DNA from 4 places in the Streptomyces sp. NPDC111516 genome. Region 2 is predicted to be linked to each of the others. Evidence: riboswitches for the same ligand, from Rfam matches in the RefSeq annotation. Region 2 holds a riboswitch; each other region holds the start of a gene.
The links. Region 2 has a riboswitch for cobalamin ahead of nicT (Nickel transporter NicT). Riboswitches for the same ligand answer to the same signal wherever they lie in the genome.
Positions count from the first base shown of each region.

Region 1: another riboswitch for cobalamin. It lies ahead of ACZ7L9_RS27210 (ABC transporter substrate-binding protein); the one in region 2 lies ahead of nicT (Nickel transporter NicT).
Region 3: another riboswitch for cobalamin. It lies ahead of ACZ7L9_RS28065 (ABC transporter substrate-binding protein); the one in region 2 lies ahead of nicT (Nickel transporter NicT).
Region 4: another riboswitch for cobalamin. It lies ahead of ACZ7L9_RS07240 (ribonucleoside-diphosphate reductase subunit alpha); the one in region 2 lies ahead of nicT (Nickel transporter NicT).

Region 1 is NZ_JBVKBV010000017.1:78,778-86,161, forward strand. It holds partial or broken gene ACZ7L9_RS27190 (enoyl-CoA hydratase/isomerase family protein) at 1-157, shown strand, start outside; gene ACZ7L9_RS27195 ((2Fe-2S)-binding protein) at 236-1,000, opposite strand; gene ACZ7L9_RS27200 (ABC transporter ATP-binding protein) at 997-1,785, opposite strand; gene ACZ7L9_RS27205 (FecCD family ABC transporter permease) at 1,782-2,837, opposite strand; gene ACZ7L9_RS27210 (ABC transporter substrate-binding protein) at 2,834-3,820, opposite strand; cobalamin riboswitch at 3,860-4,011, opposite strand; gene ACZ7L9_RS27215 (hypothetical protein) at 4,086-4,295, opposite strand; gene panD (aspartate 1-decarboxylase) at 4,529-4,954, shown strand; gene ACZ7L9_RS27225 (GNAT family N-acetyltransferase) at 4,986-5,345, shown strand; gene ACZ7L9_RS27230 (aspartate/glutamate racemase family protein) at 5,421-6,050, shown strand; gene ACZ7L9_RS27235 (family 1 encapsulin nanocompartment shell protein) at 6,859-7,384, opposite strand, start outside.
Region 2 is NZ_JBVKBV010000007.1:725-8,108, forward strand. It holds gene ACZ7L9_RS15625 (electron transfer flavoprotein subunit alpha/FixB family protein) at 1-541, shown strand, start outside; gene nicT (Nickel transporter NicT) at 663-1,751, opposite strand; cobalamin riboswitch at 1,780-1,982, opposite strand; gene ACZ7L9_RS15635 (lipoate--protein ligase family protein) at 2,124-3,179, shown strand; gene ACZ7L9_RS15640 (SpoIIE family protein phosphatase) at 3,288-5,801, opposite strand; gene ACZ7L9_RS15645 (response regulator) at 5,909-6,598, opposite strand; gene ACZ7L9_RS15650 (sensor histidine kinase) at 6,595-7,384, opposite strand, start outside.
Region 3 is NZ_JBVKBV010000018.1:122,512-129,895, forward strand. It holds gene ACZ7L9_RS28045 (acyl-CoA dehydrogenase family protein) at 1-967, shown strand, start outside; gene ACZ7L9_RS28050 (hypothetical protein) at 973-1,212, shown strand; gene ACZ7L9_RS28055 (acyl carrier protein) at 1,227-1,505, shown strand; gene ACZ7L9_RS28060 (beta-ketoacyl-[acyl-carrier-protein] synthase family protein) at 1,502-2,725, shown strand; cobalamin riboswitch at 2,805-2,994, shown strand; gene ACZ7L9_RS28065 (ABC transporter substrate-binding protein) at 3,053-4,093, shown strand; gene ACZ7L9_RS28070 (FecCD family ABC transporter permease) at 4,090-5,169, shown strand; gene ACZ7L9_RS28075 (ABC transporter ATP-binding protein) at 5,166-5,966, shown strand; gene ACZ7L9_RS28080 (DUF2382 domain-containing protein) at 6,129-7,154, opposite strand.
Region 4 is NZ_JBVKBV010000002.1:352,995-360,378, reverse strand. It holds gene mctP (monocarboxylate uptake permease MctP) at 1-1,330, shown strand, start outside; cobalamin riboswitch at 1,486-1,613, shown strand; gene ACZ7L9_RS07240 (ribonucleoside-diphosphate reductase subunit alpha) at 1,753-4,164, shown strand; gene ACZ7L9_RS07235 (ribonucleotide-diphosphate reductase subunit beta) at 4,164-5,198, shown strand; gene def (peptide deformylase) at 5,317-5,955, opposite strand; gene ACZ7L9_RS07225 (tetratricopeptide repeat protein) at 6,061-7,053, opposite strand; gene ACZ7L9_RS07220 (HD-GYP domain-containing protein) at 7,145-7,384, opposite strand, start outside.

The DNA of each region.
Region 1 (7,384 bases), on a different contig from region 2:
CGACGGCAACCGTGCCTGGATCGACCACTGCTATGCGGCGGACACGGTCGAAGAGATCGTCGACCGGCTGCTCGGACACGAGGCTCAGGCGGCCAAGGACGCGGCTACGACTCTGCTGTCCAAGTCGCCGACCGCGCTCAAGGTCACAACCGCAGCCGGCGCCGCCTGCCTGGGATTCGGGACCGCGCCGGACTTCGCTGGTACCGGTGTCCGGGCTCCCCGGAGCCCGCCGGTGTTACTTCGGCGGCCTCGCGTAAGCCTGTAGTCGCTCCTCGCGGCTGGTCAGACAACAGCTCGCACAGCGCATCGCCTCGGCACTCGTGTAGTACAGACAGCAGGTGTTGCGCAGATAGACCAGCCGCTCCGGGCCGTGCGGTGCTCGTCGGACCCGTTCCACCTCGCCCAGCGTCGCGAGTCCGCCGGGTGCGGTGTCCACGAACTGCCGCCAGCGGGCTGCCAGCAGATCCACCCGGGCGCCGTACGCGCACAGCGCCGTGGCGCAGCCATGGGTGATGCCTCCGTTCAACTGCCTGGCCCCGGCGCGGGTACGACGGTGCAGCGCATCGGCGATGGGCAGCAGATGTCCGTCGAGGACGGTGCGGTGCAGCAGCCGTACGGAGTCCTCTCCGGTCCGGGGCGCCAGCAGCCGGGCTCTGCGTACCCGGACTCCGCCGATCCCGTGCGTGGCGGGGCGCACCAGGACATTGCCGGACCGCATGTCCGGGACCTCGTCGTGCAGCGCCCAGTGGAGCACGGCGGCGGCAGTGACCCAGCCCGCGTACACCGCCATCAGGGTCAGCGCGGTCGCATGACCGGTGCGGTGGCCGCTGCTGGTGCGCTCGCGCTCCAGCAGACTGGACAGCTCCACGCCCGCCGGATCGGCCAGTCGGTCGGCTGCCAGCCACACTCCTGCTTCGCTCGCGGACGGTTCGCCTTCGGCGACCTGCCAGCGTGGCCCGTGCGGCAAGGGCGTCCAGACGGGGGAAGTGTCGTCACTCATGACAGCGGGAGGTAGACGACGTTGGGGGAGCCGGTGACCGGGTGGACGCCGATCCGGGTTCGTATCCCGTAGACCTCGGCCAGCAGTTCTTCCGTCAGTACCGCGTGCGGGGAGCCGGACGCCACCAGTCGTCCGGCGCTGAGGACGAACAGCCGGTCGCAGTAGGAGGCGGCCAGGTTGAGGTCGTGCAGCACCAGCAGATTGGTGGTGCCCAGCGTCCTTATCAGGCCGAGGATCTCCAGCTGGTAGCGGATGTCCAGATGGTTCGTGGGTTCGTCGAGCGCCAGCAGCCCCGGTTCCTGGACCAGGGCGCGGGCGATCAGGGCCCGTTGCCGTTCCCCGCCGGACAGCTCTTCGAACCGCCGGTCGGTCAGGGGCGCCGCGCCGACGCGCTGGAGCGACTGGTCGATGCGGCGGGCGTCGTCGGCGTCGTCCTGCTCCCAGAACCGTTTGTGTGGGCTTCGGCCCATCGCCACGATCTGGCGTACGGTCAGGCCGAAGGTGCCGGGGCTGTCCTGCGGTACGACGGCGACGTGGCGGGCCCGTTCCTTCACGCCGAGGGTCGCGGCGTCCGCTCCGTCCAGCAGGACCCGGCCCGCTGCGGGGCGCAGGGCGCCGTACACACAGCGCAGGAAGGTGGTTTTGCCGCTGCCGTTCGGCCCGACCAGGCCGACCGTCTCGCCGGGGGCGGCGTCCAGCACGACTGCGTCGAGCAGAGTACGGCCGGCCACCTGGTAGCTGATCCCGTCGGCGGCGAGCGCCGTCGCGGACGGTGCCGGGCTCATCCGGTGATCCCTTCGGTACGGCTGGAGCGGCGCAGCAGCCAGAGGAAGAACGGGCCGCCGAGCAGGGCAGTGATCACCCCGGCGGGAATCTCTTCGGGGGCTGCCACGGTTCGGGCCAGCAGATCGGCCAGCAGCAGGAAGACGGCCCCGCCGAGCGCGGTCACCGGCAGCAGTCCGCGGTGGGACGCGCCGACGATCAGCCGTGCGGCGTGCGGAATCATCAGGCCGACGAAGCCGATCGCCCCGCTGTAGGCGACCAGCACGCCGATGATCAGCGACACCAGCACGAAGACCCCGCCCCGGAAACGTCCGGGGTCCAGGCCCAGGCTGCGGGCCCCTTCCTCCCCGGTGAGCAGCAGATCCAGCGGACGGGCCAGGCTGATCAGGAGTACGGCCCCGACGCCCAATATCGCGGCGGGCAGCGCCAGTTGGTCCCAGCGGGCGCCACCCAGGCCGCCCAGGGTCCAGAACAGGATCGCCCGCACATGCTCGGCCCGGGAGGACAACACCAGGATCAGGCTGGTGAATGCGGACAGCACGTACTGGATCGCCACCCCGGCCAGGATCAGTCGGCCCGTTGTCATGGTGCCGCCGCGCCGGGCCATCGCGTAGACGGCGACCAGCGCGGCCATGGACCCGGCGAACGCGGCAATGGGCAGCGCCACGTCGGTGGCCGCTCCGGCGCCGACCCCCAGCACGACGACCACGGCGGCGCCCGCTGACGCCCCGGACGAGGCGCCCAGCAGAAACGGATCGGCCAACGGGTTGCGCACCAGCGCCTGGAGCACCGTGCCCGACAGGGCCAGCCCGGCGCCGACGACGGCCCCGAGCAGCACCCTGGGCATCCGTACCTCCCACACGATCGTCGGGTACGCACCGGTGCGTTCACCGCCCAGGACCGTACTCAATACCTCGCCCGGCGGAATCCGTACCGGGCCGAGCGCCAGACCGGCCACCGCCGCCGCGAGCAGCAGCACCGTGAGGACGCCGATCACGACAGGGGCCGAGCGCAGGACGGACTTCGGGCCGGGGCGGGCGGACTCCGCGCTCACGGAGTGCCGGGGTGCAGCTGCCCGGCCAGGTCCTGCACGGCGTCGGCGACCCGGACACCGAGCACCGCCGAGGACAGCGGGAGCACCGCGAACTTCTTGTTCCTGACCGCCGGCACGTTCGCGAGTGCCGGATCGTTCAGCAGCCGCTTCTTCTTGGCTGCCATCGTGGTGCCTCCGTAGTCGTAGATCACGACCACCTCGGGCTTGCGCTTGATGACCTGCTCCCAGGACACGTCGCCGAAGGTGGCGTCGAGGTCCGCGAAGACGTTCCGGCCCCCGGCGAGCCGGACGATCTCGTTGCCGATGCCCTTGCCGCCCGCCGTGAACGCGGAGCTGTCGCCGGAGTCGTACACGAACACCGAGGGACGTGAGGAGCCCTTGAGCCCTGCCTCGACCGTCGTGATCTTCTGTCGCTCCTCGGCGATCAGCTTCCTGCCGCGTTCCGGTACGCCGAAGATCCTGGCGACTTGGGTGATCTCGGTGGCGAGCTGATCGATACCGACCTTGCCCTTGGTGCAGTTCTCGATGTTCAGCCGGGTGTTGATGCCGTCCTTCTGAAGTCCCGCCCGGTCCAGGCCCTTGGCCTTGTCGAAGGCGCTGCTGTACCCGCCGTAGACGAAGTCGGGGTTGGCGCCGAGCAGCACCTCCTTGGAGGGGTACTCCTTCGCGAGCACCTTGGTCCCGGCGTACGCGGACCGGTACTCCGGCAGGATGCTGTCGTCCAGGTAGGCCGTCCCGGTCAGCCGGTCCTGGAGCCCGAGGGCCAGCACGATCTCGGTGACGTGCTGGTTCATGGTGACGACCCGCTTCGGCGGGGCGTCGAAGGTCGTCTTCGTACCGCAGTTGGTGACCGTGTAGGGAAAACCGTCGACGGCCGGTGCGGCCTTTGCCTTGTCCTCGCCGTCCGTGCCGGAGCCGCATCCGGTGAGCGGCAGCAGAAGCAGCGGTATGAGCGCGAGTGGTACACGGCGGATCCGGGGCATGGCCGAGCCTTTCCGGGGGATGTCCTCGTCCCCTGGGTCGTACGAGAAGGCGGCGCGGCCAGTATCTGGCTTCCGGGCTGCTGCAGCCCGGTCACAGTGGCGGGACCGTACCGGATTCACACCGGTTTCCTGACGCGCGTCGCCTGAATTTTCGAAGCCCATTCTGTCAGACCGCGCATTCCGACAGGTCCCGACCCGTGCGTTGTCGGCCCTGGTCGGCCCCGGACGCCGAGGTCCGCGACGACCGAGGGCATCTGACCACCATTCAGGCTGCTGTGGTGTCGGTGATCAGACGACGCTTGCGTCCCTTGATCTTCTTGCCGGCGTAGATGCCCTGGCTGGTCTCGGTAACGTTTCCCGAAACCTTCACGCTCTGCGCGTCCACCACGGCGGCGGTCGGCTGGGCGCGGCTACGGCCGTTGGCCCGGTGGGCGTGTCCCGTAACAGGCCGTGGCCTGCTGAGTGGTGCCGTCAAGTCAGCATCTGATCAGCATCAGTCCCCCAGAATTCCGAGATGGCCTTCCGGTCAGGTGCCCGATCGGCCGCGTTGCAACAGCCTGATTCGCGCGGAATCGCAGGCAGGGAGCCTGCTCGCGAGCGTGAACTGATGTTCTCTGCAATCTACGAGTCCAAGGCGTGCAGTTGTACAGTGAAGAACGCCCTTGACCTGCACAAAGCTGGCAGGGAGCCCTCTTCCAGGAGTACAGATTGCTGCGCACGATGTTCAAGTCCAAGATCCACCGGGCCACCGTGACCCAGGCCGACCTGCACTACGTCGGTTCCGTCACCGTCGATGCCGAGTTGATGGAAGCGGCGGACCTGCTGCCCGGCGAGCTGGTGCACATCGTCGACATCGACAACGGTGCACGCCTGGAGACGTACGTCATCGAGGGCGAACGCGGCTCCGGTGTCATCGGCGTCAACGGCGCCGCCGCCCACCTCGTCCACCCCGGTGACCTGGTCATCCTGATCAGTTACGCCCAGGTCGACGACGCCGAGGCGCGCGGCCTGACCCCGCGTATCGTGCATGTCGATGCCGACAACCGGATCGTCGCGCTCGGCGCCGATGCCTCCGAGCCCGTACCCGGCACCGCCACCGAACGGAGCCCGCACGCCCTCCCAGCGGCGCGCTGACCCCGGCTCGACCACTGAGGGAGCACCCGTCATGGCAGAACAGACCGACCGGATCGAACTCGACATCCGCGACGACCGCACGCGCGGCAACCTCCTCGCGTACGAGAACGGGAAGGCCGCCGGAGTCATCGCGTACTTCGTGATGGAAGGCGACCCCGCGGCGCTCGTCGCCGTGCACACCGTCGTCGAGCCCGGCCACGAGGGCAAGGGCATCGCGGGCGCCCTCGTCCAGGAGTTCTACGCCATGGCGGGCCGCGAGGGTGTCCCGGTCGTCCCGCTCTGCCCGTACGCCGCGAAGTGGGCGGAGCGCCACCCCGACCGGGCTCCCGAGGCCCCGGCCGAACTGGTGGAGCGGGCGAAGGCGCAGCTCACGTCCCACCCCGAGTTGTAGTGATCAACACGGCGGACTGCACCGATCCACTCGGCCGATGACCCGACCCGGACCGGGGAGTTGTACGTTCGGTCGATGACACTCGCACTTCTGCACACCTCCCCGGTCCACGTCCCGGTCTTCGACGCGCTCCGGGACACGGATCATCCCGGACTCGCCCTGCGCCATCTCGTGTCCGAGAACCTGCTCGCCCGGGCCAGGGACGAGGGCCCCGAAGCGGTGTCGGACGAGATCCGGGCGCTGCTCGCGGGCGTCGTCGCCGAAGGTGCCTCCGCCGTTCTCTGCACCTGTTCGACGATCGGCGGGGTCGCGGAGTCGGCCGCGCTGACGGTCGGGGTTCCGGTGCTGCGTGTCGACCGCCCCATGGCGGCCGCTGCCTCGGAAATGGACCGCGTGGTGGTCCTCGCGGCGCTGGGCGACACCCTGGCGCCGACCCTCGCGCTGCTCGCCGAAGAGGTGGGGGACCGGCCCGTCGGGGTCCGCACCGTCCTGGTCGAGGGGGCCTGGGCGCGCTTCGAGGCCGGGGACCGCGACGGCTTTCTGGACCTGGTCGCGGCGGCGGTAGATGCGGTGACGGACGCCGATGTGATCGTGCTGGCGCAGGCGTCGATGGCCGATGTGGTCACCCGTGCGGTCACCCGGATCCCGGTGCTCGCCAGCCCCCGGACGGGCCTCGCAGCCGCGGCAGTCGCCGCCGCGCGCTGACCCGTCGCGGGGACGGTGCACCCGGACAGATCATCCGGAACCCGTACGCATGGGCTCACCAGGCGCGGGCAGCCGCTCCGGGGGACGGTGGAAGCAGATCCACCCCGAACCGCTCGGAGGCCTCCGATGACCAATCCGTACCCCGACCCCGTGGCACCGGCGCCCACGCCCGGACCGATGCCCGAGCCGCCGTCGCCGCTGCCGGAGCCGCCGCCTCCGCCGCCCGGACCCGTCCCGCCCGGCCCCGCGCCGGATCCGATTCCACAGCCGCCCACCCCGAACCCCGAGCCGGTACCGGAACCGGAGCCGTCACCTCATCCGCCCGGCTGACCGCCCGGTCCGTCTCGCGGGCTCCGGCCCCTCGACAGCGCTACTCCGGTGCCGACCGGGGCGGTGTCCACGCGCGCCGTGAGCCGGTGATCGAGCCCTGTTCGTATGCTGCCGGTCGCGGTCCGCGGCCGTGGGGCCGACCTGGGGTGTGCTGTCCGGGAACTTCCGCCGGAAGCACCGCCGCGGCCCGCGCCGCCCTTGCCGCGTGGGGCGCACCGGTCCTCGTCCTCGCGGTATTGGAGGGCGGCCCGCTTACCTGTCTCGCCGCCGGTGTCGCGGCGTTGTTCGGCAGCCGGTCGTCCAGCCGGACGCGGGACACCATCCGTGGCTCGACAACCCCCGCCGGTTCGCCCGGACCGTCGAGGCGTTCCTGGCCCAGGGGTGGGGCGGGCCGGCGGTCTGACTCCGCCGGAGGGAACTCTCGTGGTGGACGGTCGCACCCGGCACGGCTCCCACCTGCGTGGTGCTGCCGGGAGGGTCAGGCGATGATCGGGATCACGGCCTCCGGCGTCAGCATTCGGAAGGTGAACGCCTGATGGAAGTAGAGCCGGATGCTGGTCGCGTCGTGGTCCTGATAGCCGATCGACAGATCCTGGCCCAGGCGCAGTTCGAAGTCGCCGCCCCGGGTGGACAGCAGAACGCCGCCCGTGACGGCGGGTGCCCACAGGATCTGGTCGTCCAGCAGCCGGGCCAGGTGGGTGGCCACCGGGTATCCGTGGTCGGAGGTCTCCGTCGCCTCGGTGAAGGCGTCGGCACCGAGCAGCAGCCGGTACGGGCCGTCGACCCCGGCCAGCCGCAGCCGGGTCAGCGCCTGGCTGACGGCGGTCGGATAGTCGCGGGCGTCGGCCGGAAGCGGCAGCGGGGTGTGCGAGGAGCCGTCCCGGAGCCCGGTGATGCCGGCCGACGCGTACCCGTCGATGATCGCCATGTCCTCGGCGAACGCACAGGTGCGGGCCGCGTCCTTGACGGGCTGCCAGTCGCTGTCGTCGGAACCGCGCTCGACG
Region 2 (7,384 bases):
GGTGGTCAGGGGCACCCCGGTGATCACGGTCAAGCCGAACTCGGCGCCGGTGGAGGCCGCGCCGGCCGCGGGTGCGGTTCAGGCGCTGGCCGTGTCGTTCTCCGCTCAGGCCACCGGTACCAGGGTCGTCTCGCGCACCGCGCGTGAGTCGACGGGGCGTCCGGAGCTGACCGAGGCCGCGATCGTCGTCTCGGGTGGCCGGGGTGTCAACGGCGCCGAGAACTTCGCGGTCATCGAGGCGCTGGCGGACTCGCTCGGTGCGGCGGTCGGTGCGTCGCGGGCGGCGGTGGACGCGGGCTGGTACCCGCACTCCAGCCAGGTCGGCCAGACCGGCAAGTCCGTCTCGCCGCAGCTGTACATCGCGTCCGGTATCTCCGGGGCGATCCAGCACCGGGCGGGCATGCAGACGTCCAAGACGATCGTCGCGATCAACAAGGACGCCGAAGCCCCGATCTTCGACCTCGCCGACTACGGCGTCGTCGGCGACCTCTTCCAGGTGGTGCCCCAGCTCACCGAAGAGGTCAAGACCCGCAAGGGCTGACCCGCCCCCCCTTGAAACAGTGTCCCGACGGTCCGGGGCCGCGCGGTGCGCACTCACTCACCGCACGGCCCCGGACCGTCCTGTCGATGAGGCCCGCCGCGGGGCCAGGGAATCTACGGCGTCAGCCGCTTTCGGCGGCACGGGCCGTCCAGCGTTCCTCGACCTTCGCGATCCTCCAGTACGCCAACGCCAACGCCCACACCAGCACGAAGAGCCCGACGATGATGTAGCCGACATTGCCCAGGTCGAGGCCGGAGATCCAGCCGGTGACCGAGTCCCGGAGATCGAGCTTGTCGTGCAGTACGGTGACCAGTTCGATCGTGCCGATGAGGAAGGCAACCGCGATCGACAGGCCCGTGATGGCCAGGTTGTAGAAGACCTTGCGTACGGGGTTGGAGAAGGCCCACTGGTAGGCGAAGTTCATGAACGTTCCGTCGAGCGTGTCGAACAGGCTCATCCCGGCGGCGAACAGCAGCGGCAGGCACAGGATCGCGTACCAGGGCACACCGGCCGCGGCACCGCTGCCCGCCATGACCATCAGGGTGACCTCCGTGGCGGTGTCGAAGCCGAGACCGAAGAGGAAGCCGAGCGGATACATCTGGCCGGGCCTGGTGACGGACCGGGTGAACCGGCCGAGGATCCGGTTCATGAACCCTCGCGAGTCCAGGTGCTGCTCCAGTTCGGCCTCGTCGAAGCGGCCGGCCCGCATTGCCCTGAACACCCGCAGGATGCCGACGAGCGCGACGAGGTTCAAGGCGGCGATCAGGTAGAGGAAGGACCCTGAGACGGTCGTGCCGACCACGCCCAACACCTGGTGCGTGCCCGAATTCTCGTTGATCAGCACCCCCGCGAGGCGCGCTCCCCCGGCTACCAGCGCGGCCATGGCGATGACCACGCTGGAGTGTCCGAGCGCGAACCAGAAGCCGACCGAAACGGGCCGCTTGCCGTCGGCCATCAGTTTGCGGGTCGTGTTGTCGATGGCGGCGATGTGGTCGGCGTCGAAGGCGTGCCGCATGCCGAGGGTGTAGGCGGTGATCCCGAGCCCGATGCCGAACGCCTTGGAACCGACCTCGTAATGCCCTGGCACGACCAGCAGGAACAACACGCCGAACGCCACCACATGCAGGGCCGCTATCACCGCGAGCAGCCCCGCGGTGCGGATGGTGTCCTCGCGCCGCCACTTGAACACGGCAGACTTGGGCAGGGTCATACGGTCACGCTCCAGCACCTCGTGGATAACTTCGTGAGATGCCGTGGCCGGTCTCCTGGCTGACGGGTTCGCTCGCGCTCGTACCCGCCCCGGCCTTCCCAACCGCGCTCTGCGGCCAGTGGCGTCAGTGGGACGGATACTCCCCGATCACAGTGGCGAGGGCCGCTCCGGCCTGAGACTCCCTGGAGTCTGTCACCGGTCTTCCCGAACACCACGACGCGCACACTCTAGATTCCGGTGAGTGACGTCCACAAGTCCTCCGGTTCGACCAGCGACGCAGTGGACCGACAGCGGATTAAATGGCGCGGCAGGGACGTTGTTCCTGTTCGGTGCCGATTCGTGGATGAATCCGGTGGATCTGGAGGCATGGCTGTGCACGGTGAGTACAAGGTCCCGGGCGGCAAGCTCGTCGTCGTCGATCTGGACGTCGATGGTGGGGCGTTGCGCAACGTACGGGTGGCCGGGGACTTCTTCCTGGAGCCCGACGAGGCGATCCTCTCGATCGACGCGGCGCTGGAAGGCGCCCCGGCCAACACCGACACCGCCGGTCTCGCCGCCCGCATCGACGCGGCTCTCCCCGCCTCGACCGTGATGCTCGGCCTCAGCTCCGAGGGCGTCGCCGTCGCCGTGCGCCGGGCCCTCGCGCACGCCACCGAGTGGAGCGACTACGACTGGCAGCTCATCCACGAGGCCCCGCAGTCCCCCGCGCTCCACATGGCCCTCGACGAGGTCATCACCGCCGAGGTCGCCGCGGGCCGGCGTCCGCCGACGCTCCGGGTGTGGGAGTGGGCCTCGCCCGCCGTGATCATCGGCAGTTTCCAGTCGTTGCGCAACGAGGTCGACCCGGCAGGTGCGAAACGCCACGGCATCACGGTCGTCCGCCGCATATCCGGTGGTGGGGCCATGTTCGTGGAACCGGGCAACACCATCACGTACTCGCTCTCCGTTCCCGATTCCCTGGTCTCCGGCCTCTCTTTCGCCGACAGCTACGCCTATCTGGACGACTGGGTGCTCGGCGCCCTCGGCGACATGGGCATCAAGGCCTGGTACCAGCCGCTCAACGACATCGCCACGGACGCGGGGAAGATCGCGGGAGCGGCTCAGAAGCGCGTGGTCGGCGGGGAGGGCGCCGTACTGCACCACGTGACCATGTCGTACGACATCGACGCCGACAAGATGCTGGAGGTGCTCCGCATCGGCAAGGAGAAGCTCTCCGACAAGGGCACCAGGAGCGCGAAGAAGCGCGTCGACCCGTTGCGCCGCCAGACCGGACTGGCGCGCGAGGCCGTCATAGAGCGGATGATCGAATCCTTCCGCACCCGGCACGGCCTCACGCAGGGCAAGGTGACGGACGAGGAGATGGCCCGGGCCGAGGAGCTCGTGCGTACGAAGTTCGGCACCCAGGAGTGGACCGCTCGGGTGCCGTGAGCGGGCCCCGCGAGCGAGCGCCGGATTCCGTGCGCGGGTGATGCACGGAGTCGAAGACAGAGGCGTTGCTGTGCTCCCGGTGCTGTGGACAGTCCATCGGGAGGGGCGTCACCTTGCCATCCCCGGGAGTTCCTGCTCGGTCCAGATGATCTTGCCTTCGGGCGTGTAGCGAGTACCCCAGCGGCGGGTCAGCTGGGCGACGAGGAAGAGGCCCCGGCCGCCCTCGTCGGTCGTTCTGGCGTGCCGCAGCCGGGGAGAGGTGCTGCTGGCGTCGGATACCTCGCAGATCAGGACGGACTGGCGCAGCAGCCGCAGCCTGATCGGGCCGGTGGCGTAGCGCACCGCGTTGGTGACCAGTTCGCTGACGATCAGCTCGGTCGTCATCTCCAGTTCCTCCAGGCCCCAGTTCCTCAGCACGCGCGCCGTGCGGGCCCGGACGCCCGCGACGGCGGCCGGGTCGGAGGGCACCTCCCAGGAGACGACGTGGTCGGCACTCAGCTCGTGCGTACGGGCGAGCAGCAGGGCGACGTCGTCGGGCTGCGGTACGGGGAGCAACTGCTCGACGACCGTCGCGCACAGTGCGTCCAGGGAGAGTCCGCACTGCGACAGGGCGGCACCGAGGTGGGACATGCCGACATCGGCGTCCCGGTCCCGGCCCTCGATGAGGCCGTTGGTGTAGAGGCCGATCAGGCTGCCTTCCGGCAGCAGGACCTCCGCCGTCTCGAAGGGCATCCCGCCCAGGCCGAGCGGGGGCCCTGCAGGCAGTTCGAGGAAGCTGACACGCCCGTCCGGGAAGACGACGACGGGCGGCGGGTGGCCGGCGCGGGCCATCGTGCAGAGCTGGGTGACCGGGTCGTAGATCGCGTACAGGCAGGTGGCGCCGAGCACGGGCGTGCCGCTCGCCTCGCCCTCGGGTTCCTCGTCGCCCAGCCGGAGGACGAGGTCGTCGAGGTGGGCCAGCAGTTCGTCGGGGGGAAGGTCCATGTCGGCGAGGGTGTGCACGGCGGTGCGGAGCCTGCCCATGGTCGCGGCGGCGCTGATGCCGTGGCCGACGACATCGCCGACGACCAGGGCGACCCGGGCGCCGGACAGCGGGATCACATCGAACCAGTCGCCCCCGACACCGTCCTTGGCGTCCGCCGGGAGGTACGCGGACGCCACGTCCAGGGCCATCCCTCCGGGCAGCGTGTGCGGTAGCAGACTGCGCTGGAGGGTCAGCGCCGCGGCGTGCTCGCGGGTGTAGCGGCGGGCGTTGTCCACGCAGACCGCCGCCCGTGCCACCACTTCGCGGGCCGGCAGGACGTCTTCGGGTTCGAATGGGGCCAGGTTCACCGATCGTATGAAGGTGGTCAGGCCGAGCACCGTGTCCCGGGCCCGCATGGGTACGGCGATGAGGGAGTGGAAACCGAATTCGCGGATGGCCGCCGCCCTGGCGGGCTGTTCGACATCCCACAGCCTCCTGACGGAGTCGAGGACCGGGATCAGGATGGGTTCGCCCCCGCTGAGGAACCGGATGCCGTGGGAGGGGGGCACGGAGTCCACCATGTCCCCGACCTGGTGGACCGCCTCCGGGCAGCCCTCCCGCACCGAGCTCATTCCCGCGCGGCGCAGCATCGGCCGGGCCGACGCGCCACCCGCGCCGAGACGGGTGGCTCCCGTACCGGAAGGCCCCGTGCCGAGGGGCCACGGGCCGGGCTCCTCCGGGCAGGCGACCGGTTCCAGCAGGTCGACGACGACGAAGTCGGCGAACCGCGGCACCGCGAAGTCGGCCAGCTCCTGAGCCGTGCGCAGCACGTCCAGGGTGGAGCCGATGCTGGCTCCGGCGTCGTTGACCAGGGCGAGGCGCTGCTGGGCCTTCCACCGGTCCGTGACGTCCAGGACCATGTAGCAGACGCCGGTGACGGTGCCGTCACCTTCGGTCAGGGGGAAGAACGAGGTGGAGTAGGCGCGCTCCCGGTGCGGATCGGCCCAGCTCCAGCCCCGGTACTCGTAGTCGATGACGGGGGCCCCGGTGTCCAGCACCCGCCGCATCTGGGTCTCTATGGCGTCGGCCGCCATTCCCGGGAGCACTTCGCGCACCCCACGGCCCACTCGCTGTGCCCGCGGGACGCCGCCGATGCGTTCCAGGGTGTCGTTCAGCCAGACGTAGCGCAGCTGAGGGTTCAGCACCGCCAACCCGATCGGTGAGCTGGTCAGGAAGGCGTCGACCACGGACTGCCCGACGGCCCACTCCGGCCTCCGTTCGCGCCCGGAGACCAGGAAGCACTCCCGGCCGTCCAGGTGGAACGCGGCCGAGACCCGCAGATCCACTTCGATCCGCTGCCCGTCGCGCCGCCGCACGGCGGCGACACCGCTCCACCCCCCGCCCGTGCGGCACCGCTCGGCGATGCCCGCCACCCGTACCGGGTCCCCGGGCATGGCGAGGAGAAAGCCGGCGGACCGCCCGACCACCTCCTCGGCGCTGTAGCCGAGCAACTCCTGCGCGCTGTGCGTCCAGCCGACGACCATTCCGGTCCCGGCGACCACCGCGGTCGCGTCGTTCGCTGCGTCGAAGGAGTGCTGAGGGCTGCTGGGCTGCGACGGTTCGTCTCCGGGCGCCGACTGCGGGCCTGCGGACGCCATACTGGTCACCACCCATCCACTCCGTTCGGTTCCATGATCCCGCCTACGGGGCTCGGGTGCGAATGTCCGCGGGCGCGGTTCGGGCGCCGGGCTGCCGCGATGCGGGGTCAGCGGCGTGGTTCGCGCGGTGTGACGAGGCCCGATTCGTACGCGAAGACGACGAGCTGCGCCCGGTCCCGGGCCCCCAGCTTGGTCATGGCGCGGCTGATGTGCGTCTTCGCGGTGAACGGGCTGATCACCATGTGTGCGGCGATCTCCTCGTTGGTGAGACCGTGAGCGGCGAGTGCGCTGACTTCCCGTTCCCGGCGGGTGAGGTTCTCGAAACCGGGGGCGGTGGTCCGGTCGGGTGGTCTGGCGACGAATTCGCCGATCAGCCGGCGGGTGATCGCGGGCGAGAGCAATGCGTCACCGCCGGCCGCTACGCGGATCGCACGGAGGAGTTCGGCCGGTTCGGTGTCCTTCAGGAGGAACCCGGCGGCTCCGGCGCGCAGCGCGTCGAAGACGTACTCGTCGAGGCCGTAATTGGTGAGGATCACGACATGGACGGTGGCCAGCCGGGGGTCGGCGGCGATCTCGCGGGTGGTCTCGATGCCGCCCATCACCGGCATCTGTACGTCAACGAGCGCGACGTCCGGGGTGTGCAGCCGGGCGAGGTCCAGACCGTGGCGGCCGTCGGCGGCCTCACCGATCACCTCGATGCCGTCCTCCGCGTCGAGCAGCGCCCGGAATCCTGCCCGCATCAGCGCCTGGTCGTCGACGATCAGCACCCGGATCGGCCGCGCCTGCAAGTCGGTCATCCGAGGGTTCCGGCGGTGTGGAGGGGGAGCTCCGCGCATACGGAGAAGCCGCCGGCCGGGCGGGGTGCGGCTTCGAGGGTGCCGCCGAGTGCGGTGACGCGCTCGCGCATGCCGGTGAGTCCGGTGCCCGCGGTGATGGTGTCACCCGCGGTGCGGGGTCCCTGGTCGTCGATGCGCACGGTAAGGGCCTGTTCGGTGTAGGTGAGGCGGACGGTCGTGGTGGCGCGGCCGGCGTGCCGGGCGACATTGGTGAGGGCCTCCTGCACGATGCGGTATGCGGCCCGGTCGACGGCCGGGGGCAGGGGGCGTTCGTCGCCGCTGACCGTGACGTCGAGTGCGATGCCAGCGGTTCGGGCCCGCTCGGCCAGCGCGTCGATGCGGTCGAGGCCGGTGCCTGGCTCGACGACGTCGGTCCGGAGCACTTCCAACGTCGCCCGCAGTTCGCGCATCGCCTCGCCGCTCGCCTCCTGGATGGCGAGCAGCGCGGGTTCCACCTCGGTGCCCCGTTTACGGGCGAGGTGCACGGCGACTCCCGCCTGGAGCTTGACGATCGAGATGGAGTGGGTGAGCGAGTCGTGCAGCTCGCGGGCGATCCGCAGCCGCTCCTCCCCCGCCCGGCGCAGCGCGGCCTCGTCCCGGCTGCGTTCGGCGTCCAAGGCCCGTTGTTCGGTCTGGCGCAGATACGCCTGCCAGTTCTTGTCGATCAGTCCGGTGACGCCTGCGCAGAGGAACCAGCCGAGCAGCAGCAGGGTCCGTTCGACGGTCTCCCGGGGGCCCGGTGCACCG
Region 3 (7,384 bases), on a different contig from region 2:
CCGCTACGGCGGTCACCGGTACATCTCCGGGCCGCGCGGCTCGCGGCAGGTACCGGTGCTCGCCCACCGCAGCCACCACGGCCCGCTGGCCGTGGCCATGGCCACCGTCTTCGCGATGAGCCTGCTGCACCGCCGGGCCCTGGACCGCTGGGAGCGGCGGGAGGACGGCTCGGGCGCGGGCCCGGAGGAGGCGGAGCGGCTGGTCGCCGTGGCCAAGGGGTGGATCACCTGGCGGGCCAGGTCCGTGATCGTCGAATGCCGTGAACGGTGCGGCGCCCAGGCGCTCCTGGAGAACAACGGCATGAGCGAACTCCTCACCGGAGTGGAGGGCGCCATCACCGCCGAGGGCGACAACCTGGCCATCCACGCCAAGGCGGCCGCGGAAATGCTCTTCGTCACCGAACCCGCCGGGCGCGGAACCCCCTCCGGCGGCGCACCCGGTGATCTCGCCGACCCCCGGTTCCTCGGCAGGCTCCTGGCGGCTCTGGAGGAGATCTGGTTCGGCCGGGCCAGGGCACGGATGGGGCGCGCACCGCACGGCGATCCGCTCGGGCGCTGGAACTCCGCGGCCGGGCCCGCCCTGCGCGGTGTCGAGGCCCACGCCCACCGGCAGGCGGCCGAGGCGTACGCGGACGCGGTGGCCGGTCTGCCGGACGGGCCCGCCCGCGAGCAACTCGTCACACTGCAACGGCTGTTCGCACTCGAGTGGATCGCCAGGAACAGCGGTGACCTGCTGGCCGCAGGTCACCTGACAAGCGATCAGGTAAACCGGCTGCCGGAGGCCGTGGATCAGCTCATCACCGCCGTCGCCCCACAACTGCCCGTCCTGGTCGACTCCTTCGCACTGCCGCAGGAACTGCTCGCCGACTGGCCCATCGCGGGGGTCGATTACGTGGACGCGTACGACGACCCGGCGGCCGCCTGGCAGCAGCACGGCGGCCGGACGGCGGCTCAGGGACCGCGATGAGGGCCATGACCAGGACCGGAACGGGCCCGCGGACCCATCGGGTTCGGGAGGCGGCCGGGGCCCTCGGCGTCCGGGTCGTGCTGCTCGCCTTCTGGGGTACGGCGGCCGTCCTGGCCCGTGGTGCGGACTCCCGCGGAAAGACGGTGCCGAATCGGTTCGCCACAAGGCGTAACTGGAGGCACGCCACCCAGTTGATCCGGCATCGGGACGATGCCCACACCGTCCCCGGCAGCCGTACCGAATGATGGAGAGGAAGCTCATGAGTGCGATTCATCCCAAGATCACCGAGGTGCTCACACACACCTTCAAAGTGCCCGCCGCCGAGATCCGCCCGGATTCCACGATGGACAGCCTGGAGATGGACTCCCTCGCCGTCGCGGAGTTCGCCGTCCTCATCAGGGAGACGGCGGGCGGCGACGAGGCCTTCGACAGGCTCCCCAAGGACGCCACCCTCGCCGACATCACGCGGTTCATCGACGCGACAGCGGGCCGCGGGGCGCCGGTGGGCGGCTCGGCACCGATGAGCAACGCCCGATGAACAAGCCTGCCATCGCCGTCACCGGCCTGGGAATGATCACTCCGGTCGGCAACGACACCGAATCCACCTGGAAAGGTGTGTGCGCCGGAGTCTCGCCGGTGCGTACCGTCGCGGCACTCGAAGGCTGCGCGATCGATTTCGCCTGCACCGTCGACGGAATCGATCTGGACGCCGCGATCGGCGGCCGTACGTCCTTCCGGATGGGGAGGTACGTCAAGTTCGCCGTCCTCGCCGCCCGGGAGGCGGTCGCCGACGCCGGACTCGACCCGGCGCGGTGGGAGGGCAGCAGGGTCGCGGTGGTCGTCGGCACCAGCAGCGGCGGCTCCGCCTCACTGACCGAGCAGGCCGTCGTACTCGAACGGCACGGACCGGATGCCATCTCGCCGTCGGGCATCCTGCTCACCATCCCGAACATGCCGGCGGCCGAGATCGCGATCCAGTTGCGGGCCACCGGTCCCAGCATGGCACCGTGCACCGCGTGTTCGTCCGGTGTCACCGCCCTGTCCGTCGCCCGCGATCTCCTGGTCACCGGGCAGTGCGACATCGCGATCGCCGGAGCCACCGAGTCGATCGTCTACCCGGCCGCCATGGCCGGGTTCGCCCGGTCCGGAGCCGCGGCCCGGGCACACGGCGACCCGGCCAGGCGGTGCCGGCCCTTCGCGGCCGACCGTGCCGGGCTGGTCATGGGCGAGGGCGCCGCCGTCATGGTGCTGGAACGGGCGGCCGACGCCGCAGCCCGGGGCGCCGGACCCCGGGCACTGCTCGCGGGCACCGGCGCCACCACCGACGCCCACCACCCCACCACCCCGCACCCGTCCGGCGCGGTCGCCCAGGCGGCCGTCGAAGCCGCGCTGCACGACGCGGGCTGGGCGGCCGAGGACGTCGAGCACATCAACGCGCACGGCACGGCGACGCCGCTCAACGACGCCACCGAGGCCGCCCTCATCGGCCGGGTCTACCCGCACCGGCCGCCCGTCACCGCCCCGAAGGGCGTGCTGGGGCACTGCATGGGGGCGGCCGGAGCGATCGAGGCCGGACTGACCGTCCTCACGCTCCAGCGCGGAGTCGTACCGCCGATCGCCAACCTGCACACACCGGCACCCGAGTTCGACATCAACTGCGTCACCGAAGAACCTCTGCGGCTGCCTGTCCGGCGCGCCATCAGCCACTCCTTCGGATTCGGCGGACACAACGCCGTGATCGCCCTTCAGCGTCCGTAGGCGTCGGGCGGGTGGTGCGACCGGGGGCACCGCCCGGCGTACCACCGGCCACACCGCCCATGAGCTGCATAGACGCTCGTGATAGCTTGCCGGGGCCAGTCGAACTCCATGTAGGAGTCAGGGAATCCGGTGAGAATCCGGAACTGACGCGCAGCGGTGAGGGGGACGGGCGGGGCCACGGCCACTGGGACCCACCCTCGGGTGTCCTGGGAAGGCGTCCCGTCCGAAGGAACCCGAGTCCGAAGACCTGCTGGCGGCTGCGACCCGGTACCGGGCGCAGAACTCCAACGGGCTCCGCGCATGGGCCCAGAGACGCAGAGGGACTCCGTGCCGTCCATAGCCAGCCCCGTCCGCACCATCGCCCTGCTCACGGCGGGACTCGTCCTGCTGACCGCCTGCGGCCGCGGAACGAGCAACTCCGCCGCGAAGTCCGGCTCTGCCGACGGATATCCCGTGACGCTGAAGAACTGCGGACGCACCGTCACCGTCGAAGCCCCGCCGCACCGCGCCGTCTCGGTCGACCAGGGGTCGACGGAGATCCTGCTGTCCCTCGGCCTCGCCGACCGGCTCGCCGCCACCGCGACCTGGACCGACCCGGTGATGAAGGGCCTGGAGAAGGCCAACGCCGAGGTCCCCAGGATCGCCGACAACCGGCCCTCGTCGGAGAAGGTCCTCGACCAGGAGCCCGACTTCATCAGCGCGTCGTTCGAGTCGACCCTCGCCAAGGGCGGCGTCGCCCCCCGCGAACAGTTCGAGGAACTGGGCGTCCCCACCTATGTCTCGCCCGCCGACTGCACCGGCAAGGACAACAGCGGCGGCGGCGACGGAGCCCGTATCGAGCCACTGACCATGGACATCGTCTACGGCGAAGTGCACGACCTGGCCAGGATGTTCGGCGTGCAGAAGCGCGGCGACACGCTCGTGGCGCGGCTGCGGGCCCGGGTGGAGAAGGCGACCGGGTCCATCGACGCCTCCGGTACCACTCTCCTCTACTGGTTCTCCGACTCCAAGGCCCCGTACCTGGCCGGCTGTTGCGGAGCACCTGGAGTCATCACCGGGGAACTCGGCGCGAAGAACGTCTTCGACGACACGCACGAGGAATGGCCGCAGATCAGCTGGGAGACCGTCGCCGACCGCAACCCCGACGTCCTGGTCATCGGTGACCTGACCCGCAAGGCACAGACCGCCGAGAGCGCCGCGAAGAAGATCGAATTCCTGGAGTCCAACCCCGCCACGAAGAACATGGATGCCGTCAGGCACCAGCGGTACATCCTGCTCAGCGGCCAGGCCATGAACCCGTCCATCCGGACGGTCGAGGGCGTGGAACGCGTCGCCGCCGGGCTGCGCACGTTCGGGCTCGCGCAGTGACGGACACCGAGCGGACCTGGGCGGAGGGCGCGCGGCGAGCCTCCCAAGGCGGGGACGGTGTACGGAAGCTGCGCGGCGGGGTCCTGTGGGCCTGCGGCGTCGCGCTGCTCGTGCTGTCCGTCGCGGTCGCCGTAACCATCGGCCCCGCCCGCATCTCCGTCGCCGACGTCTGGTCCACGGTGGCCGCCCACCTCGGCTGGGGCCGGACGCGGCTCACCCCGATCCGGGACGGCATCATCTGGAACCTGCGCATGCCACGCACCCTGCTCGCGGCGGTGTGCGGCGCCGGACTCGCGGTGTGCGGCACCGTCATGCAGTCCCTGCTCCGCAACCCGCTCGCCGACCCGTTCGTCCTCGGCGTCTCCTCCGGCGCGTCGACCGGCGCGGTCGTGGTCGTCGTCCTCGGGGTCGGTGGGGGAGCGGTGTCGATCTCGGCCGGCGCGTTCATCGGCGCACTGTGCTCGTTCGCCCTCGTTCTGCTGCTGAGCCACACCCTGGGCGGCACGACCGACCGGGTCGTCCTCTCCGGTGTGGCGGCTATGCAGCTGTTCTCCGCGCTCACCTCCTTCGTGGTAATGACCTCCGCCGACGCCGAGCAGACCCGCGGGGTGCTGTTCTGGCTGCTCGGCTCGCTCAGCGGGGTCGGCTGGACCGACGTGTGGATCTGCTCCGCCGTTCTTGTCCTGACGCTGCTGGTCTGCCTCGGACACGCCCGTACGCTCGACGCCTTCGCGTTCGGCCCGGACGCCGCCGCCGCGCTCGGCGTCCAGGTCGCCCGCGCCCGGATCGTGCTGCTCTGCACGACCGCGCTGCTGACCGCCGCACTCGTCAGCTCGGCCGGCGCCATCGGCTTCGTCGGCCTGGTACTCCCGCACGCCGCCCGGGCACTCGCCGGCTCCGGACACCGGCGCCTGCTGCCGGTCACCGCACTGGCCGGGGCCGTGTTCCTGGTCTGGGTCGACACGCTCGCCAGGACGGTCCTCGACCCGCAGGAGGTGCCGGTGGGTGTCGTCACCGCGCTCATCGGCGTGCCCGCGTTCGTCCTGGTCCTGTACCGCACCCGGAGGATCACATGACGGGGGGAACCACTGAGGGGCTGCGTGCCGAACGGGTCAGCCGGGAAGCGGGCGGACGCCTCATTCTCGACGGGGTCCACCTCGCTCCGCCGCCCGGCACGACCGTCGGGCTGATCGGGCCGAACGGCTCCGGCAAGTCCACCCTGCTGCGGGTGCTCGCGGGGGTCCTCGCCCCGGAGACCGGCGTGGTCACCCTGGACGGCCGGCGGTTCGACGCGATCGGCCGCCGGACCGTGGCCCAGCGGGTCGCCGTGGTCGACCAGCATGCCGTCACCCAGGTCGAGTTGAGCGTCCTGGACGTGGTACGCCTCGGGCGCGTCCCGCACCGCAGGGCCTGGTCGGCACCCGGCCGGGCGGACGACGACGCGGTGCGCGAGGCCCTGGAGCGGACCGGTCTCGTCGACCGTGCCGGCCAGTCCTGGCACACCCTTTCCGGAGGCGAGCGGCAACGTGTCCAGATCGCGCGCGCACTGGCTCAGCAACCACGTGAACTGCTGCTCGACGAGCCTACGAACCACCTCGACATCCAGCACCAGCTGGAACTGCTGTCACTGATCACCTCGCTGCCCCTCACCGGTGTGATCGCTCTGCACGACCTCAACCTGGCCGCGATGTTCTGCGACCGGATCGTCGTCCTGAAGGAGGGGCGGGTGGTGGCCGCCGGAACCCCCGCCGAAGTGATCACCGAGGAACTCATCGCCGACGTCTACCGGGTGCGGGCGCGGGTCGCTGGGGACGGCCCCGACGGGCGGCCTTCGGTGCGCTTCCTGCCGGAGCGGCGGGAGCGCACGGAGTGACCGGAGCGGCGGCCGCTGGCAGCGCGGGCCGACGGGCGTTGCGGTGGCGGTGCCGTACGCGAGCCGCCGGGGCCCTGACGGCGAGAGAGCAGGCCCTGACACGGCACGGGCCCGCCCCTCACTCGCGCTCCCGGTGCGGCTGTCCGCCGTTCTGCGCGGCGGTCAGCGGCTGCGCCCTCGGCCGTACTCGCCGCCCATGCCCTTGCCTCCGGTGTCTGCGCCCCCGATGTTCCTGTCGTCCGCGTAGTCGATCTGCTCCTTGCGGAGTTCCGCGGAGACCTCCTTCTGCTCGGTCACCTTCTTGGTCTCCATGCGCACCCGCTCGACCGGCACCGTCTCCTTGCGCGTGGTGGCGCGCTCGGCGTGCAGGGTCACCTCGACGTCCTGCTCACGGATGTCCGTGGGCCCCGTCGTCCTGTCGCCGGGCCGCAAGGGTTCACGGATGACCCGTACCTCTTCGTGTGTCACCGGCACCGTCCTGGTCACGTTCTCGGTGACGACGTACTTGTGCAGGCGCGCCTTGCCGCTCTCGTACTCCTCGGTGCCGATGTGCAGTTGCTCCTCGCAGCGGATCAACTCCTCCTGGCCGCCCAGGTCCGCGGCGGACCGCTCGGCACCCGTCCCGGCGCCGACGAGGGGCCGGGCCGTGCCGGCCGTCCCGGTGTCGCGGTGCCTGCCCGGACCCGTACCGGTTCCGGCCGTGCCGGTCGTGCGTGGCGTGGTGGTGCGGGAGGTGTCCGTACCGGAGGTGCCGGCCGCGCCCATGGCTCCGGTTCCGGCGGCACCCGCCGCGCCCGTGGCCGTGGTGCCGGTCGCGGACGATGCGGTTCCGGTGCCCGGCTGCCCGCCGAGCCGGGCGGTGGTGTTCCTGGCGAGTCCGTAATGGCGGTAGAGCTCCTCCTCCTCCGCCACGGACAGATGCGCGTCCGCGTCCACCCGGGGCGCTTCCTTGACGCGGTCCTTCGGATGTGTGATGTGCAGGTCGGAGCCCACGCGACGGGCCCCGGCGAGCGGCACGAAACTCTCCTTCATGCCGAACAGGCCGGTTTTCACCGTGATCCAGTCCGGGCGGCCGGTGTTGTCGTCGACATACACCCGGCCCACACTGCCGATCTTCTCGCCCGCGGTGTCGTACACCGTCAGGCCGTCGAGCTCTCCGGAATCCGTGAAACCGTCAGCGGCTCCCATGGCCGATCCCTCCTCGCCCGGGCGCGTCCTGTGGCTGGATCCATCAGGGGAGGCGCGTCCGATTTCCATCGCGCCTCACCCGGATGGACGCTGCAACCTCCCCGCCTGCGCAGGCCGGCCGTCACATGCGCGGCGCTTCGGCGGTGGCCGTCCGTCACGGCGGCGCGGACGCCACCCTTGAGTTAGGCCAATCGGGTGAAGCGTGTCGGGTGTGCGCCACCTGCACGAAC
Region 4 (7,384 bases), on a different contig from region 2:
CTGGTCGGTCTCGCACAAGCACGGCTACGTGACCACCTCGGACTTCGTCCGCGGGCGCTTCGGCTCGAAGGGGCTGTCGCTGGCGGTCGCCATCACGGGCATCCTCGCCACGATGCCGTACATCGCGCTCCAACTCGTCGGCATCCAGGCGGTGCTGGACGTGATGGGCGTCGGCGGTGGCGAGAACACCCACTGGTTCATCAAGGACCTGCCGCTGCTGATCGCGTTCGCGGTGCTCGCCGCGTACACCTACTCGTCCGGTCTGCGGGCGCCCGCGCTGATCGCGTTCGTCAAGGACGGGCTGATCTATCTGGTCATCGCGGTGGCGATCATCTACATCCCGATCAAGCTGGGCGGATTCCACGACATCTTCGCCAAGGCGGGCGAGGCGTTCTCGCAGACCAACCCGGCGACCGGCAAGCCGCGCGGCGCGCTGGCGCCGGGCGAGGCGGGTCAATGGGGATACGCCACCCTGGCGTTGGGCTCGGCGCTGGCGCTGTTCATGTATCCGCACTCGATCACCGCGACGCTCTCCAGCCGCAGCCGCAATGTGATCCGGCGCAACACCACGATCCTGCCGCTGTACTCTCTGATGCTCGGCCTGCTGGCGCTGCTCGGCTTCATGGCGATCGCCGCCGGAATCAAGGTCGACAACGGGCAGTTGGCCATCCCGCAGTTGTTCGAGAACATGTTCCCGGACTGGTTCGCGGGCGTCGCGTTCGCGGCCATCGGCATCGGCGCGCTGGTGCCCGCAGCGATCATGTCGATCGCCGCGGCGAACCTCTTCACCCGCAACATCTATAAGGACTTCCTGAAGCCGGACGCGACCCCGGAGCAGGAGACCAAGGTCTCCAAGCTGGTGTCGCTGCTGGTGAAGGTCGGCGCGCTCGCTTTCGTCCTCACCATGGACAAGACGGTCGCGATCAACTTCCAGCTGCTCGGCGGGATCTGGATCCTCCAGACGATGCCGGCCCTGGTCGGCGGCCTGTTCACCCGCTGGTTCCACCGCTGGGCGCTGCTCGCGGGCTGGGCGGTCGGCATGGTGTACGGGACGGTGGCCGCGTACGGCGTCGCCAGCCCGACCCAGGCGCACTTCGGCGGGTCGTCCAAGGAGATCCCGGGCATCGGCGAGATCGGCTACATCGGCCTGACCGCGTTCGTGCTGAACGCGGTGGTGACGGTGGTGCTCACCTTCGTCCTGAACGCCGTGAAGGCGCCCGCCGGGGTCGACGAGACCTCGCCGGCCGACTACACGGCCGACGCGGGCGACCGTGGCGTCCAGGTGGAACTCCCGCCGGCCACGGCTGGGGCACCGGGCGGCGGCCACTGACGGCCGCTCCCACAGCCGTACGACGGCCCGTCGAGCCCCTTCCAACGGGGCGCGACGGGCCGTCCGTGCGCTCAGCAACGGGCCGTACGCGCGTCCCGAGTTCCGTTACGCGACACAACATGTGGGGGCTGTCTCATCCGGCGGCCCCCACATGTATGCTCATGCTCGCTGTCGCCGCAGGGGAATCCGGTGCGAATCCGGAACTGTCCCGCAACGGTGTGTTCGGTGCGCTTTTGCGCACCCCCGAGTAAGTCCGAGGACCTGCCGACAGTGCATCCGGCTCGACCGAACCGGATGCCAGACGTCCGGGCCTCGCGGTTGGGCCGGTGGACGCCGTACGGAGTGCTGCCCCGGCCCGGGCCCGCCTCTGCCCGGCTGCCCCGTTCCCCGCCGGCCCCGAGCCGAGCGAGGGAGAGCACCACGTGACCATCGCGCCAGCCGATCCGGCTTCAGCCGCCGTGTCCGAAGTGGCCGAGTCCGAGGCAACCGCACACGACGGACCGAGGACCGCACTGCTGCGGACCCTGACCGACCTCACCGTCGATCTGCCCGACACCGACCCCGGTCGGGTCGCCGCCGCCGCGCTGCGCGGCCGCAGCGCCCGGGCGGACGAGGCCGAGCTGCGCGCGCTGGCCACCGAGGCCGCCGCGGGGCTGATCTCCGAGGACCCTGCCTACTCCCGGCTCGCCGCCCGGCTGTTGACCCTCGCCATCGCCGACGAGGCGGCCGGCCAGGGCGCAGTCTCCTTCTCCGCCTCGGTCGCCGTCGGGCACCGCGAGGGCCTGATCGCGGACCGCACCGCCGAGTTCGTCGCGCTGCACGCGGCCGCCCTCGACGCGCTGGTGGAGCGTTCGCTCGCCGACGGCGCCGACGACCGCTTCGGCTACTTCGGGCTGCGGACCCTGCACAGCCGCTATCTGCTCCGCCACCCGCACACCCGCCAGGTCATCGAGACGCCCCAGCACTTCATGCTGCGGGTCGCCTCCGGGCTCGCCGAGAACGACTCGGAACGGGCCCTGGACGAAGTCGCGGCGCTGTACGGGCTGATGAGCCGGCTCGACTATCTGCCGTCCTCGCCGACCCTGTTCAACTCCGGCACCCGGCACCCGCAGATGTCCTCCTGCTACCTGCTGGACTCCCCGCTCGACGAGCTCGACTCGATCTACGACCGCTACCACCAGGTGGCGCGGCTCTCGAAGCACGCGGGCGGCATCGGTCTCTCGTACTCCCGCATCCGCGCCCGCGGTTCGCTGATCCGTGGCACCAACGGGCACTCCAACGGCATCGTGCCGTTCCTGAAGACGCTCGACGCCTCCGTCGCCGCGGTCAACCAGGGCGGCCGTCGCAAGGGCGCCGCCGCCGTCTATCTGGAGACCTGGCACGCGGACATCGAGGAGTTCCTGGAGCTGCGCGACAACACGGGCGAGGACCAGCGGCGTACGCACAACCTCAACCTGGCGCACTGGATCCCGGACGAGTTCATGCGCCGGGTCGACGCGGACGGTGACTGGTCGCTGTTCTCGCCCGCGGACGTGCCCGAGCTGGTCGACCTGTGGGGCGACGAGTTCGACGCCGCGTACCGGGCCGCCGAGGCCAAGGGGCTGGCCCGCAAGTCGATGCCGGCCCGTGAGCTGTACGGCCGGATGATGCGGACCCTGGCGCAGACCGGCCAGGGCTGGATGACGTTCAAGGACGCCTCCAACCGCACCGCGAACCAGACCGCCGAGCCGGGCCGCGTCGTCCACTCGTCAAATCTGTGCACCGAGATCCTCGAAGTCACCGACGACGGCGAGACGGCCGTCTGCAACCTGGGTTCGGTCAACCTCGGCGCGTTCGTCGCCGACGGCTCCATCGACTGGGAGCGGCTGGACGCCACCGTCCGTACCGCCGTGACCTTCCTCGACCGGGTCGTCGACATCAACTTCTACCCGACCGAGCAGGCCGGCCGCTCCAACGCGAAGTGGCGCCCCGTCGGCCTCGGGGCCATGGGTCTGCAGGACGTCTTCTTCCAGCTGCGGCTGCCGTTCGACTCCCCCGAGGCCCGCGCGCTCTCCACGCAGATCTCCGAGCGGATCATGCTCGCGGCGTACGAGGCGTCCTGCGATCTCGCCGAGCGGTCGGGCCCGCTGCCGGCCTGGTCCGAGACCCGGGCCGCGCGCGGTGTGCTGCACCCCGACCACTACGACACCGAGCTGCACTGGCCGGAGCGCTGGGACGCGCTGCGCGCCCGGGTCGCGAAGACGGGGATGCGCAACTCGCTGCTGCTCGCCATCGCGCCGACGGCGACGATCGCCTCGATCGCGGGTGTGTACGAGTGCATCGAGCCGCAGGTCTCCAACCTCTTCAAGCGCGAGACGCTCAGCGGTGAGTTCCTCCAGGTCAACGCGTATCTGGTGGAGGAGCTGAAACAGCTCGGCGTGTGGGACGCGCGGACCCGTGAGGCGCTGCGCGAGGCGAGCGGGTCCGTGCAGGGCTTCGCCTGGATCCCGGCGGACGTGCGGGCGCTGTACCGCACGGCGTGGGAGATCCCGCAGCGCGGACTGATCGACATGGCGGCGGCCCGTACCCCGTTCCTCGATCAGAGCCAGTCGCTGAACCTGTTCATGGAGACGCCGACGATCGGCAAGCTCTCCTCGATGTACGCGTATGCATGGAAGCGGGGGCTGAAGACGACGTACTACCTGCGCTCGCGTCCGGCGACCCGGATCGCCCGCGCCGCCTCCGGCCGGACCGCGGCCGCGGCTCCCATTCCCGTACAGCAGGCATCGGCGCCCGACGCCGACGCGATCGCCTGCTCCCTCGAAAACCCCGAGTCCTGCGAGGCCTGTCAGTAATGAGCTCCACCGACTCCGAGAAGACCGCGCGTGACAAGAACCTGCTCGACCCGGGCTTCGAACTGACGCTGCGGCCCATGCGCTACCCGGACTTCTACGAGCGCTACCGCGACGCGATCAAGAACACCTGGACGGTGGAGGAGGTCGATCTGCACTCCGACGTCGCCGATTTGGCCAAGCTGTCCCCCGGCGAACAGCACATGATCGGCCGGCTCGTCGCGTTCTTCGCGACGGGTGACTCGATCGTCTCCAACAACCTCGTGCTGACGCTGTACAAGCACATCAACTCCCCCGAGGCGCGGCTGTATCTCTCCCGGCAGCTCTTCGAGGAGGCCGTGCACGTCCAGTTCTATCTGACGCTGCTGGACACCTATCTGCCCGATCCGGACGACCGTGCCGCCGCGTTCGACGCGGTCGAGGAGATTCCGTCCATCCGCGAGAAGGCGCGGTTCTGCTTCAAGTGGATGGATTCGGTCGAGAAGATCGAGCGCCTTGAGACGAAGGCGGACCGCCGTCGCTTCCTGCTGAACCTGATCTGCTTCGCGGCGTGCATCGAGGGGCTGTTCTTCTACGGCGCGTTCGCGTACGTCTACTGGTTCCGCTCGCGGGGTCTGCTGCACGGTCTCGCCACGGGCACCAACTGGGTGTTCCGTGACGAGACGATGCACATGAACTTCGCGTTCGAGGTCGTGGACACCGTCCGCAAGGAGGAGCCGGACCTCTTCGACGACGAGCTCCAGCAGCAGGTCGCCGACATGCTGAAGGAGGCCGTGGCGGCCGAGCTGCAATTCGGCCGCGATCTGTGCGGTGACGGTCTGCCGGGCATGAACACGGAGTCGATGCGGCAGTACCTGGAGTGCGTGGCCGACCAGCGGCTCACCCGGCTGGGCTTCCCGGCGGTCTACGGCTCCGAGAACCCGTTCTCGTTCATGGAGTTGCAGGGCGTGCAGGAGCTGACGAACTTCTTCGAACGCCGGCCGTCGGCGTACCAGGTGGCGGTGGAAGGCTCGGTCGCCTTCGACGACGACTTCTAGATCCTGGCCCGGCTTCTGAGGCAGAGGCGCCGCGCAGCCGTCACCGGCTGTGCGGCGCCCGCCGTTTCCGGGGCGCGTCCCCCGGGCCCACCCAGCGGCGGCGGCAGCGGCCGAATGCTCAGTCGTTCGGCACGATCTCGTAGCGCGGCGTGTTCTCCGCCATCTGCCGCAGCGCGTCCTTGCGGTCCCGCTTCGAGAGCCGGTCGATGTACAGGTATCCGTACAGGTGGTCCGTCTCGTGCTGGAGGCAGCGGGCGAAGTAGCCGTTGCCCCGCACCTTGACCGGGTTGCCCTTGGCGTCCTGGCCGCGGACCACGGCGTAGTCCGGGCGGGCCAGCGAGGCGTACGCAGTCGGGACGGAGAGACAGCCCTCGTTGGAGTCGTCCAGGACCCGGTCCTCCGGGGCCAGCTCCTCCAGCACGGGGTTGCAGACGGCGCCCACGTGCCGCACACCGTCGTCGTCCGGGCAGTCGTAGACGAAGACCTTCAGGTCGACGCCGATCTGGTTGGCGGCCAGGCCCACGCCCTCCGCCGTCCGCTGGCTCGCGAACATGTCGTCGATCAGCCGGCCCAACTCGTCGTCGAACTCGGTGACGTCCTTGCACTCCTTGTGCAGCACCGGGTTGCCCACGACCGTGATCGGACGGGAGGTGCCGCGCTCGCGATACGCCGCCTCGCGCGCCTCACAGTCCTCCGTGTCCACGACGAAACCCTCGTCGTCGACCCTGATCTGCTCGTCCGTCTCCTGCTGCGCCATGTCCGCCGTACGCCTTCCTCAAACCTGAAACCCGGGGCATCCGAAGGTCCGGGTCCCGGGCACCCGTGCACCGCGATCGGTGCCCGTACAGCCTACGGGCACCGGTCAGCAGACTTCTTCGAGATCCCGCCACTCACGGCTCTCCGGGCTGTCCGCGACCCAGCCGTCCAGCAGTCCGCGCACCAGCCCGGCCGGTGCCGCTATCCCGCACTCGCGCTCGGGCACCCACAGCTCACCGGCGGTGCGGTGACCCAGCGGGCCCGGATGCCCCGGCTCGCTGTGGTCGTGCGGATCGAGGTGCTCGCCGTCGCCCTCGTCGCTCTCCATCCGGCTCTCCGAGCAGGCCCGGCAGAGCAACCGCACGGAGGACGACCAGTCCTCGGCGGCGAACCCGGCATCGGACGCCAGCTGCTCCAGCGCGTCCCGGTCCGCCTCGGTCGCCGCTTCGAGCAGCACCACCCAGGTGGGTACGGGGGACGGCGCCCACAGTTCGATCTCGTCGAAGACGGGGTACGAGGGACCGGCCGCGGTGACCCGCTCACCGTGCGGCACCCCGTCGTGCAGGACGACCTCGCCCCAGCGGCGGCCGGACGACGGCAGCGGGATGGAGAGCACTTCCATCCGGGCCGGATCGAGCCTGCGCCCCCAGACCACCTCGGCCTCGCCCTCCGGCGACAGCCGTACCGCGGCGCTGCCCAGCTCCATGCCGACGGGCTCGCTGTTGGCCGCCGAGATGTGCTGGCCGGTGCCCGGCACCTTCAGGCCGTACGCCTGCCAGGCGCGGCGCGCCAGCGGCCAGTCCTGCAGTGCGGTGGCGGCGATCCCGACGTTCCACCAGTCGGGCGCGCCGGATTCCTTGTCGAGCAGCGCGACGGCTCTGAGGCCGGCGGCTCTCGCCTGTTCCCAGTCATGCCGGAATTTGTGCAGCAGCGCAAGGTTGAACCATGACTCGGAGAGCCAGGGTTCCAGGTCCGCCGCACGTGTCAGCAGCGCGCCCGCGTCCTCGTACCGGCCGTCGCCGATCAGCGTGAACGCGCGGTCCGTGGCCTGCCGCCAAGAGGCGGAGGGCCGATGCCGTACCTTCCCGAAGATCCTCACGATTCCCGCCTGTCCCGACTGGACACCCTCGTTTTCCGCTCTTCTTCGCATCCAACCATGCCGGGCCGGACGCCCGCTCATTACCCATGGGTTACCCGGGCAGGACGGGGGTCGGACCGCCCCGGGCCAGGACTCGGGCCAGTGATTCCACGACTTCGGGCTGGTAGTCGTGACCGGTCCCGAGCCTGAGTTGTTCCAGCGCACCCAGCGGCCCGATGAGACCTTCCCCGCAGAGGTCGTCGTATGCGTTGACGGCCCTGACGATCCTGGCGGACAGCGGCTGCTCACGGTAGGGGTCGGCCTGCCGCTCCACCACGACCGCGACCTCGGC